3 regions of the Rhizobium sp. 01L410 genome follow, and region 2 is predicted to be linked to each of the others. Evidence: predicted binding sites of a transcription regulator. Region 2 holds the regulator's gene; each other region holds the start of a gene.

Region 1 (3,275 bases), on a different contig from region 2:
TGTTTTCTTTCTCGATCGCCACCTTCTTGGCTCGACCGAGCATGTTGAGCGTTACGTTCTCAAGCTTGATGCCGAGATCTTCGGAGATGACAGTGCCGCCGGTCAGGATGGCAATGTCTTCGAGCATCGCCTTGCGGCGATCGCCGAACCCCGGCGCCTTGACAGCCGCAATCTTCAGACCACCGCGCAGCTTGTTGACGACGAGCGTAGCAAGAGCTTCGCCCTCGACGTCTTCCGCGATAATCAGCAGCGGTTTGGAGGACTGCACGACGGCTTCGAGGGCCGGCAGCAAGGACTGAAGGTTCGACAGCTTTTTCTCGTGGATGAGGATATAGGGGTCCTCGAACTCGACGCGCATCTTGTCCTGATTGGTTACGAAGTACGGCGAGAGGTAACCGCGGTCGAATTGCATGCCTTCGACAACTTCGAGCTCGGTCTCGGCGGTCTTGGCTTCCTCGACGGTGATGACGCCTTCGTTGCCGACCTTTTCCATCGCCTCTGCTAGATATTTACCGATCTCTTCGTCGCCGTTGGCCGAGATGGTGCCGACCTGGGCGATTTCGGAATTGCTGGTGATCTTGCGGGCGTTGGTCTTCAGTTCCTTAACGACGGCGTCGACGGCAATATCGATGCCGCGCTTAAGGTCCATCGGGTTCAGACCGGAGGCGACGGCCTTGGCGCCTTCCTTGACGATCGCCTGGGCGAGGACAGTTGCGGTGGTGGTACCGTCGCCGGCGAGATCGTTGGTCTTCGATGCCACCTCGCGCAGCATCTGGGCGCCCATGTTCTCGAACTTGTCTTCTAGTTCAATTTCCTTGGCGACCGAAACACCGTCCTTGGTAATGCGCGGCGCGCCGTAGGACTTGTCGATGACAACGTTGCGGCCTTTTGGGCCAAGCGTGACCTTCACGGCGTTGGCAAGGACATCGACCCCACGCAGCATGCGTTCGCGTGCATCGGTGTTGAATTTGACTTCTTTCGCAGCCATTTGTTCACTCCTTCAATAGGCAGCTTTTTGACTGATGGGCGGTAATGCGTGATTACGCGGCCCGCTTCTGCTCGGCCTGAGCTTCTATAATGCCCAGGACGTCGCTTTCCTTCATGATCAACAGATCTTCGCCGTTGATCTTGATTTCGGTGCCGGACCATTTGCCGAACAGAATGCGGTCGCCAGCCTTGACGTCGAGCGCCTGGATCTGGCCAGCCTCGTTGCGTGCACCAGGGCCAGCGGCGACAACTTCGCCTTCCTGCGGCTTTTCCTTGGCAGTGTCAGGGATGATGATCCCACCCTTGGTCTTTTCTTCGGATTCAACCCGACGGACAAGAATGCGATCATGAAGCGGTCGGAACGACATGTTTTCCTCCATTGGACAAAAAAGATGACGCAAAATCCCCTGCCGGACCGGGTGACCAATCCGGACGGGGCGAACCTCATCTGAGCGTTCGCGTTCAAAATTTATTTTCGAGATTTTGTGATTTCAAGAGGGCGGGAGAAAAAATTAGCACTCGATGTCGCCGGCTGCTAATATACTGGAAAGGAACAATAAACGCCTTTGATGGTTTAAGAATACTGTTGATAGATGGATGATTTTACGTCACCTTCGCAGTGTCATGAAACGGAGATGAAGCATGCAATTCTCGTCGGATTTCGAGCGTCAGCTTAACGGCTACGGCCTCACCACCGCGCACATCCTCTACCGCATTCCCGATTTTGAATCCGTCCTGCAAACCTACGTTTGGCAGGACTACGATCTTGCACCGGACTTTCCAGAAATGCGCAAATTCCTGGACTTCTGGCGCAACAGCCTCGACGGACCGCTACACTCCGTCCGCTATACACACCGGCGTCTGATTGGACCGAACGAATGGCGCCGTGTCGAGGGCGAGTTCAAGCTTCACTGAACTCTTGATTTTGATATTTCCGCTTCCTAGCTCACCCGGCGATCGGGGCTTGATCAGTCCGGTCGCTTTCCACGTCTGTATGGAGTGAGACCACGTGGAAGAAAACATTAAAGTCATCAAAGGTGCCAGCATCCCGGAGAGGGAGGAGATCATTGTTGATTTCGCGCGCTGGCTCGAGACTGCTTCGCAAGATGCACTTGTCTACGGTGAGGGCCGTTTCGCTGTGATGTCGGCGAATATGGCGCAAGCGATCCGCATAAACGCCGACGAACTTGCGCGCGACAATCCCGAAGCGACCGAACGGGTACTGCAGCAAGCCTGCGCGATGATTTCGAAGTTCAAAGCAGCGTACCCACATCGCGTTCTTAGTCGCTCAGTGCACTGACGATGGGGCAACTTGCGATCGGCGAAAAAAATGCGCAGCCGATCTTGAAACGGAAAATCGCTAAAACCAAATCGATTACTGCCAGCCGCTGAGACAGGGCTGACTTCGCCGGGAGCGCCGCTTTTGGCACTCTCGTACCCATGTTGCTTCAAGGAGGATATGGCTATGGCAACATCTTACGACTACGCACCTCTCTACCGCTCGAGCGTAGGTTTCGACCGGATCTTCACTCTTCTGGAGAACGCCCAGCGTGCCCGGTCGACCAACGACTGGCCGCCTTATGACATCGTCAAGAACAATGACGACACCTATACGATCTCGATTGCGGTGGCTGGATTTGCACAGGACGATCTCGATATCACTTTCCAGTCCAATCTGCTGACCGTCACCGGTAAGAAGCAGGAGACACCGGCCGATGGCTACCTGCATCGCGGCATCGCCGGACGCCCGTTTGAACACCGGTTCGAGCTTGCCGACCATGTCCGGGTGAACGGAGCAGATTTGAACAGCGGTCTTCTCTCGATTGAGTTGCTCCGTGAGATCCCTGAAGCATTGAAGCCCAGGAAGATCTCAATCCAGAGTACGCCTGCGTTGACGTCGACTGCTCCTGCGCAGATCGAAGCGCAGAAGGCGGCGTGACCTTTTAGTTCATTCAATGGTCAGCGGCGCCATCGCGATGGCGCCCATCGACATTCCGGGTTGGAAAGGAGAGAACGATGAAACCCGATATGTTCAGAAAACCTGTCACCATTCTCGTCGGCCTTGGCTTTCCTGCAGAAGTTCGCACCGTCATGGATGCTTACCGACATCTTGTTGAGTGGCCCACTTCGTTCACGGACACGGCGCATTCAGTCGCCCTTAAAGCATGCCAGGCGGCGCTTCGTGGCGAGATCGAAGCGGAGACGGCGCGTGGTTTGTTTGTAGCATTCGCGCAGAAGCATGAACTTCTTGCGCCTCAAACATCTGCTGTCGTGGCGTCTCGCGCGCG
Region 2 (3,275 bases):
CGACCATGCCGCTGCAGGCACAGCATTCCGTCGATTTCATCATCGAGACGCTGCGCCGAGAGCCTGAAGGCAGCGTGACGCTCTGCACGCTCGGCCCTCTCACCAATATCGGCCTCGCCTTCCAGAAGGCGCCTGACATCGTTGCGCGCGTCCGCGAGCTTGTCATGATGGGCGGAGGCTTCTTCGAGGGTGGCAACATCACGCCGGCCGCCGAATTCAACATTTATGTCGATCCCGAAGCGGCCGACATCGTGTTCCGCTCCGGCGTGCCCGTGGTGATGATGCCGCTCGACGTGACGCACCAGCTTTTGACCCGCAAGGACCGCGTCAAGCGCATGGCCGACCTCGGCACCGCGCCGGCGCAGGCGATGGTCGAGATGCTGGAGTTCTTCGAGCGCTTCGATATCGAGAAATACGGTTCCGACGGCGGCCCGTTGCACGACCCGACCGTTGTTGCCTACCTCCTGAAGCCAGAGCTCTTCAAGGGCCGGGAATGCAATGTCGAGATCGAGGTTAAGTCGGAACTGACCGTCGGCATGACGGTCGTCGACTGGTGGCATGTGACCGACCGCAAACGCAATGCCAAGGTGATGCGCTTTGTCGATGCCGATGGTTTCTTCGATCTGCTGATCGAGCGTTTCGCCCGCATCTGAAGGCGCTGCCAGCACAAAAGAAAAGGGCCGCTTTTGCGGCCCTTTTTTCGTCATGCGTCCTTCTGATCCAGATAGGAATTGGCAGCCTCTGCCTCGGGCTTCGGGCCGCCCTTGGCCACGCCGACCATGGCCGGGCGCAGAACGCGCTCGCCGATGGTGAAGCCGGCCTGCACCACCTGGACGACAGTGTTGTTCGGAACTTCCGTGTTCGGCACTTCGAACATCGCCTGATGGAAGTTCGGGTCGAACTTCTGGCCGACAGGATCGAGCTGGCGAACGCCATGGCGCTCGAGCGTCGAGAGCATGGAGCGCTCGGTCATCTCGACACCTTCGATCAGGGTCGTCAGGCCAGCCTCGCCCGCAGCCTTGGCTTCGGCCGGAATGGCATCGAGCGCGCGGCGCAGGTTGTCGGATACGGCAAGCATGTCACGCGCGAAACCGGCAACGGAATAGGACTTCGCGTCCTTCACTTCACGCTCGGTGCGGCGGCGCAGGTTGTCCATCTCTGCGGCGAGGCGCAGATAGCGGTCGCGCAGCTCGGCATTTTCTGCCTTCACGAGTTCCAACGGATCCGGCTGGGACAATGCCTCAGCGGCCGCTTCATTCTCGACGTTTGCGGCTGCGTCCGCAGCAGCGTCAGCCGCAACAGCCTCAGGTCCGTTTTTCGTCGTTTCGTCAGTCATGACGGTCTCCGGGTAAAGGGTTCTTTCGGGATGCGCCCGATATCGAGCTTTGACCGCAAAAAATCAAGTCTGCGTGACAAAGAACCGGAAATTCCGGCTTTTTCAGAGCGACCCGCGCGACAGGCGGGAAATCAGCTGGGCGGTATAATCGACCATCGGCACGATACGGGAGTAATTCAGCCGGGTCGGACCGATGACGCCGACGGCACCGACGATCCGGTCGTCGTCGTCGCGATAGGGCGCGACGATCAGCGAAGAGCCGGATAGCGAGAAGAGCTTGTTTTCGGAACCGATGAAAATGCGGACGCCCGGACCGCTTTCCGCGAGGTTCAGCAGCTCGATCAGGCTGTCCTTCTTCTCCAGGTCATCGAACAGCATGCGCAGGCGGTCGAGATCGCCGGCGCTGTCGAGACCCTGGAGCAGGTTGGCACGGCCGCGGATGATCAATTGCGCCGGTTTGCCTTCATCCGGGCTGCCGGACCAGACGGCAATGCCGCGCTCCACGAGGTCACGCGACAAGGCATCGAGCTCGTGGCGCACATCCGTTTTCAGCCGGTCGAGCTGCTTGCGCAATTCCGGCAACGTCTGACCGGTCATGTGGGCGTTGAGAAAGTTGGCGGCCTCAGTCAGCTGCGACGACGTCACGCCCGCCGGAAGCTCGATGATCCGGTTTTCGACCTGATCATGTTCGCCGACGAGAACCGCGAGTGCCTTCGTCGGTTCCAGCCGGATGAACTCGACATGTTTCAGCACCGGATCGTTTTTCGATGTGATCACCAGGCCGGCGCCGCGGGAGATCCCCGACAGCATCCGGCTTGCCTCGTTCATCATCGATTCCACCGGATTGTCGCGGCTTTCTGCGCGCACCTGCCGGTCGATACTGGCGCGCTCTTCGGCCGAGAGATCGCCGACCTGCATGAAAGCATCCACGAAGAACCGGAGCCCGACCTGGGTCGGCAGACGCCCTGCGCTGATATGCGGCGAATAGATGAGCCCCAGCTCTTCCAGATCGCTCATCACATTGCGCACCGAGGCCGGGGACAGGGACATCGGAAGAATACGGGAAAGATTGCGCGAGCCGAGCGGCTCACCGTTTTCCAGATAGCCTTCGACGATACGGCGGAAGATTTCCTTCGAGCGTTCATCCAGCGCAGCAACGGCATCCGAAACCGACGTAGATCTGAAGCCCATGAATTCTGAAACACCCACGCTGATGACAATCTGCAAAATATAATCAATCTCACCCGCGTGGCAAAAGGGAATTTGCAAATGACCGCAGCCAATCGTAGAAGCGGGGCAGCATCACGAAACAACGCATGATCATGCCGTGCCGCCACCCGCGGCCTAACGGCCTCATGCATCAGGAGACAGAGAATGCGGCCGTCAGGCAGAAAAACCGACCAGATGCGCAAGGTCAGCTTCGAGCGCAACTTTTCCAAGCATGCCGAAGGCTCCTGTCTCGTGAAATTCGGCGATACGCATGTGCTGTGCACGGCAAGCCTTGAAGAAAAGACGCCGCCGTGGCTGCGCAACACCGGCAAGGGCTGGGTCACATCCGAATACGGTATGCTGCCGCGCGCCACGGGCGAGCGCATGAAGCGTGAAGCGGCGACCGGCAAGCAGGGCGGCCGCACGCAGGAAATCCAGCGCCTGATCGGCCGCTCGCTGCGCGCCGTCGTCGATCTCACCGCGCTCGGCGAGCGCCAGATCACCATCGACTGCGACGTCATCCAGGCCGACGGCGGCACGCGCACGGCCTCGATCACCGGTGGCTGGATCGCGCTTTACGACTGCCTGAAGTGGATGGAAAGCCGCAACATGATCAAGGTCGATCGTGTTCTCAAGGATCACGTCGCGGCCATCTCCTGCGGTATCTTCGCCAGCCAGCCGGTCATCGACCTCGACTATATCGAGGATTCCTCAGCCGAGACCGATGCGA
Region 3 (3,275 bases), on a different contig from region 2:
CGCCGCGGGCGGCTTCGAGTGCGGCCGCAGCCTTCGGGAAGGGATCGACGCCATTGTGCAGGACGCCCCAGACATCGCAGAACACCGCGTCATACTGGCTGGTGATTTCTGCAAAACTTCCGATGCGCTTGGCCATTCCGATATCCCGTTTGCGTTCAGTCAGGGGTGACATCGCAAAGGCCCGGCGGGATGGCAAGGTTTTTTCGCCCCGGCAGCGCAAAAACAGCCGGGCGCGCTAGAGAAGCAACTCGACGCCGCGCACGGCCAGCCCGGCTGTTGCCGCGAAGCCGAGAATGCTGACGATGCCGAGCTTGAAGCGGAAAAGCATGATGCAGGCAGCCACGAAGATCAGCGCCGCGGCAATATTCAAACTGCTCCAGACCGGCCAGGCGAGGCTGACGAGCGGCAGGCCGGTGGCGCGGGAGAGAAGCGCGATATTGCCGACATCGGCAAAGAGAACATGCAGGCCAAACCAGAGGGCCAGATTGAGGATGACGCCGACGACGGCAGCAGTGATCGCCGACAGGGCCGCCGACAATATCTTGTTCTGGCGGAGCTTCTCCACATAGGGCGCACCGGCGAAGATCCAGATGAAGCTCGGCACGAAGGTTGCCCAGGCGGCGAGGCTGGCGCCGATCACGCCGCCGAACAGCGGATCGATGCCGAGCGCGTTGCGGAAACCGGCCATGAAACCGACGAAACAGAGGACAAGCACCAGTGGGCCTGGCGTCGTCTCCGCAAGTGCCAGGCCATCCAGCATTTCGCCGGGGCGCAGCCAGGCATAGTGCTCCACGGCGATCTGCGCGACATAGGAGAGGACGGCATAGGCGCCGCCAAAGGTGACGACGGCCATCTTGGAGAAGAAGACGAAGACGGCGGCAAAGACATTGGTCTCGCCGCTCAGCGCCTCGGCAATCAGATCCTGCGGACCATGAATCTCGCGGACGATCAGCAGCGGAAACTGCCAGACGATCACCCAGAAAGCCAGGATCAGGAACGGCCTGGCGATATGGAGGCTGGTGAGCCCTGACAGCATTCCATTAGCGGGCTTCAGGGCCTCGGCTGGCGCCACGCCCTCCACCTTTCTCCTGCGGCGCTCGACGAGGAAGCCGGCAATGCCTGCGGCAAGGACCACGAGCGGGAATGGCAGATTGAGCAGGAAGAGCGCCACGAAAGAGGCGGCAGCCACATAATAGTGAAAGCGCGATTTCAGCGCCCGGCCGGCGACCCGCATCAGCGCCTCGATGACGACGGCGAGCACGGCCGCCTTGAGGCCGAAGAATAGAGCGAGCAGCCACTCGGCGTTCTGGAAATAGGCATAGAGACCGGAGAGGACCAGGATGACCAGAAAGCCCGGCAAGATGAAGAGAAGGCCGGCGACGATGCCGCCGCGCACACCATGCATCAGCCAGCCGATATAGGTGGCAAGCTGCTGGGCCTCGGGGCCTGGCAACAGCATGCAATAGTTCAAGGCATGCAGAAAACGGTCTTCGGAGATCCAGCGCTTTTCCTCGACCACGGTCTTGTGCATCAGGGCGATCTGCCCGGCAGGACCGCCGAAGCTCAGACAGCCGATACGCGCCCAGACGGCAAATGCCTCGGAAAAAGCGGGCCGTGGCAGGGGCTCGGCAACCACGTCAGACAAATCCCCTCACCTCTCCACAATTCCGGCGCAAAAATCCGTGAATGGTTTCCTTGACTCTTTCTGGAGCCATCCCTAAATGCACGTCGCTAGCACTCCTCAATGGAGAGTGCTAACACTCATCCATGTGGACCCCGGTCCGCGAATGTCATTTGATCGAGGGATTAGACAATGGCAAGCACCAACTTCCGCCCCCTTCACGATCGCGTCGTTGTTCGCCGCGTTGAGTCCGAAGAAAAGACCAAGGGTGGCATCATCATCCCGGACACCGCTAAGGAAAAGCCGCAGGAAGGCGAAATCGTCGCCGTCGGTTCGGGCGCTCGTGACGAGTCCGGCAAGGTCGTCGCTCTCGACGTCAAGGCTGGCGACCGCGTTCTGTTCGGCAAGTGGTCGGGCACCGAAGTCAAGATCAACGGCGAAGACCTTCTGATCATGAAGGAAGCCGACATCATGGGCATCATCGGCTAATCAGCCGGTTATCCCGTTCAGATTATCGCTGACACCCCTTTTCAGGAGTTCTCAAAATGGCAGCTAAAGAAGTAAAGTTCGGCCGCTCTGCGCGCGAAAAGATGCTGCGCGGCGTCGATATCCTCGCTGACGCAGTGCAGGTCACCCTCGGTCCGAAGGGCCGTAACGTCGTTATCGACAAGTCCTTCGGCGCTCCGCGCATCACCAAGGACGGTGTTTCGGTCGCCAAGGAAATCGAACTCGAAGACAAGTTCGAGAACATGGGCGCCCAGATGGTCCGCGAAGTTGCTTCGAAGACCAACGACATCGCCGGCGACGGCACCACGACGGCAACCGTTCTGGCCCGTGCCATCGTTCGCGAAGGCGCAAAGGCTGTTGCAGCCGGCATGAACCCGATGGACCTGAAGCGCGGTATCGACCTCGCTGTTGCAGAAGTCGTCAAGGACCTGCAGGCGAAGGCCAAGAAGATCTCCACCTCGGCTGAAGTTGCCCAGGTCGGCACGATCTCCGCAAACGGCGACAAGCAGGTTGGCGAAGACATCGCTGAAGCCATGCAGAAGGTCGGCAACGAAGGTGTTATCACCGTCGAAGAAGCCAAGACCGCTGAAACCGAACTCGAAGTCGTCGAAGGCATGCAGTTCGACCGCGGCTACCTCAGCCCGTACTTCGTGACCAACCCGGAAAAGATGATCGCCGACCTCGACGACGCTTACATTCTCCTCCACGAGAAGAAGCTCTCGAACCTGCAGGCGATGCTCCCGGTTCTCGAAGCCGTTGTTCAGACCGGCAAGCCGCTCCTCATCATCGCTGAAGACGTCGAAGGCGAAGCTCTTGCTACGCTCGTCGTCAACAAGCTGCGTGGCGGCCTGAAGATCGCTGCCGTCAAGGCTCCTGGCTTCGGCGACCGCCGCAAGGCCATGCTGGAAGACATCGCCATCCTCACGGGCGGCACTGTCATCTCCGAAGATCTCGGCATCAAGCTCGAATCCGTAACGCTCGACATGCTCGGCCGTTCGAAGAAGGTTTCGATCTCCAAGGAAAACACCACGATCGTCGACGGCGCAGGCGCCAAATCCGACATCGAAGGCCGCGTTGCACAGATCAAGGCTCAGATCGAAGAAACCTCTTCCGATTATGACCGCGAAAAGCTGCAGGAACGCCTTGC

What was found. Region 2 encodes HrcA, which represses chaperone genes, less so after heat shock. Its sites were predicted from a motif close to GTTAGCACTCNCNNNNNGNGAGTGCTAAC; they were not measured.
Region 1: the regulator HrcA is predicted to act here: its motif matches at 1,499-1,527, upstream of groES (co-chaperone GroES).
Region 3: the regulator HrcA is predicted to act here: its motif matches at 1,731-1,759, upstream of groES (co-chaperone GroES).

What each region holds. Positions count from the first base shown of each region.
Region 1 is NZ_JBFTST010000005.1:200,734-204,008, reverse strand. It holds gene groL (chaperonin GroEL) at 1-988, opposite strand, end outside; gene groES (co-chaperone GroES) at 1,041-1,355, opposite strand; gene AC1DV9_RS13140 (usg protein) at 1,630-1,902, shown strand; gene AC1DV9_RS13135 (hypothetical protein) at 1,997-2,287, shown strand; gene AC1DV9_RS13130 (Hsp20 family protein) at 2,453-2,926, shown strand; gene AC1DV9_RS13125 (DUF982 domain-containing protein) at 3,004-3,275, shown strand, end outside.
Region 2 is NZ_JBFTST010000003.1:201,506-204,780, forward strand. It holds gene AC1DV9_RS08210 (nucleoside hydrolase) at 1-653, shown strand, start outside; gene grpE (nucleotide exchange factor GrpE) at 704-1,336, opposite strand; gene hrcA (heat-inducible transcriptional repressor HrcA) at 1,439-2,527, opposite strand; gene rph (ribonuclease PH) at 2,711-3,275, shown strand, end outside.
Region 3 is NZ_JBFTST010000006.1:132,385-135,659, reverse strand. It holds gene AC1DV9_RS14975 (TIGR01459 family HAD-type hydrolase) at 1-136, opposite strand, end outside; gene chrA (chromate efflux transporter) at 236-1,645, opposite strand; gene groES (co-chaperone GroES) at 1,814-2,110, shown strand; gene groL (chaperonin GroEL) at 2,167-3,275, shown strand, end outside.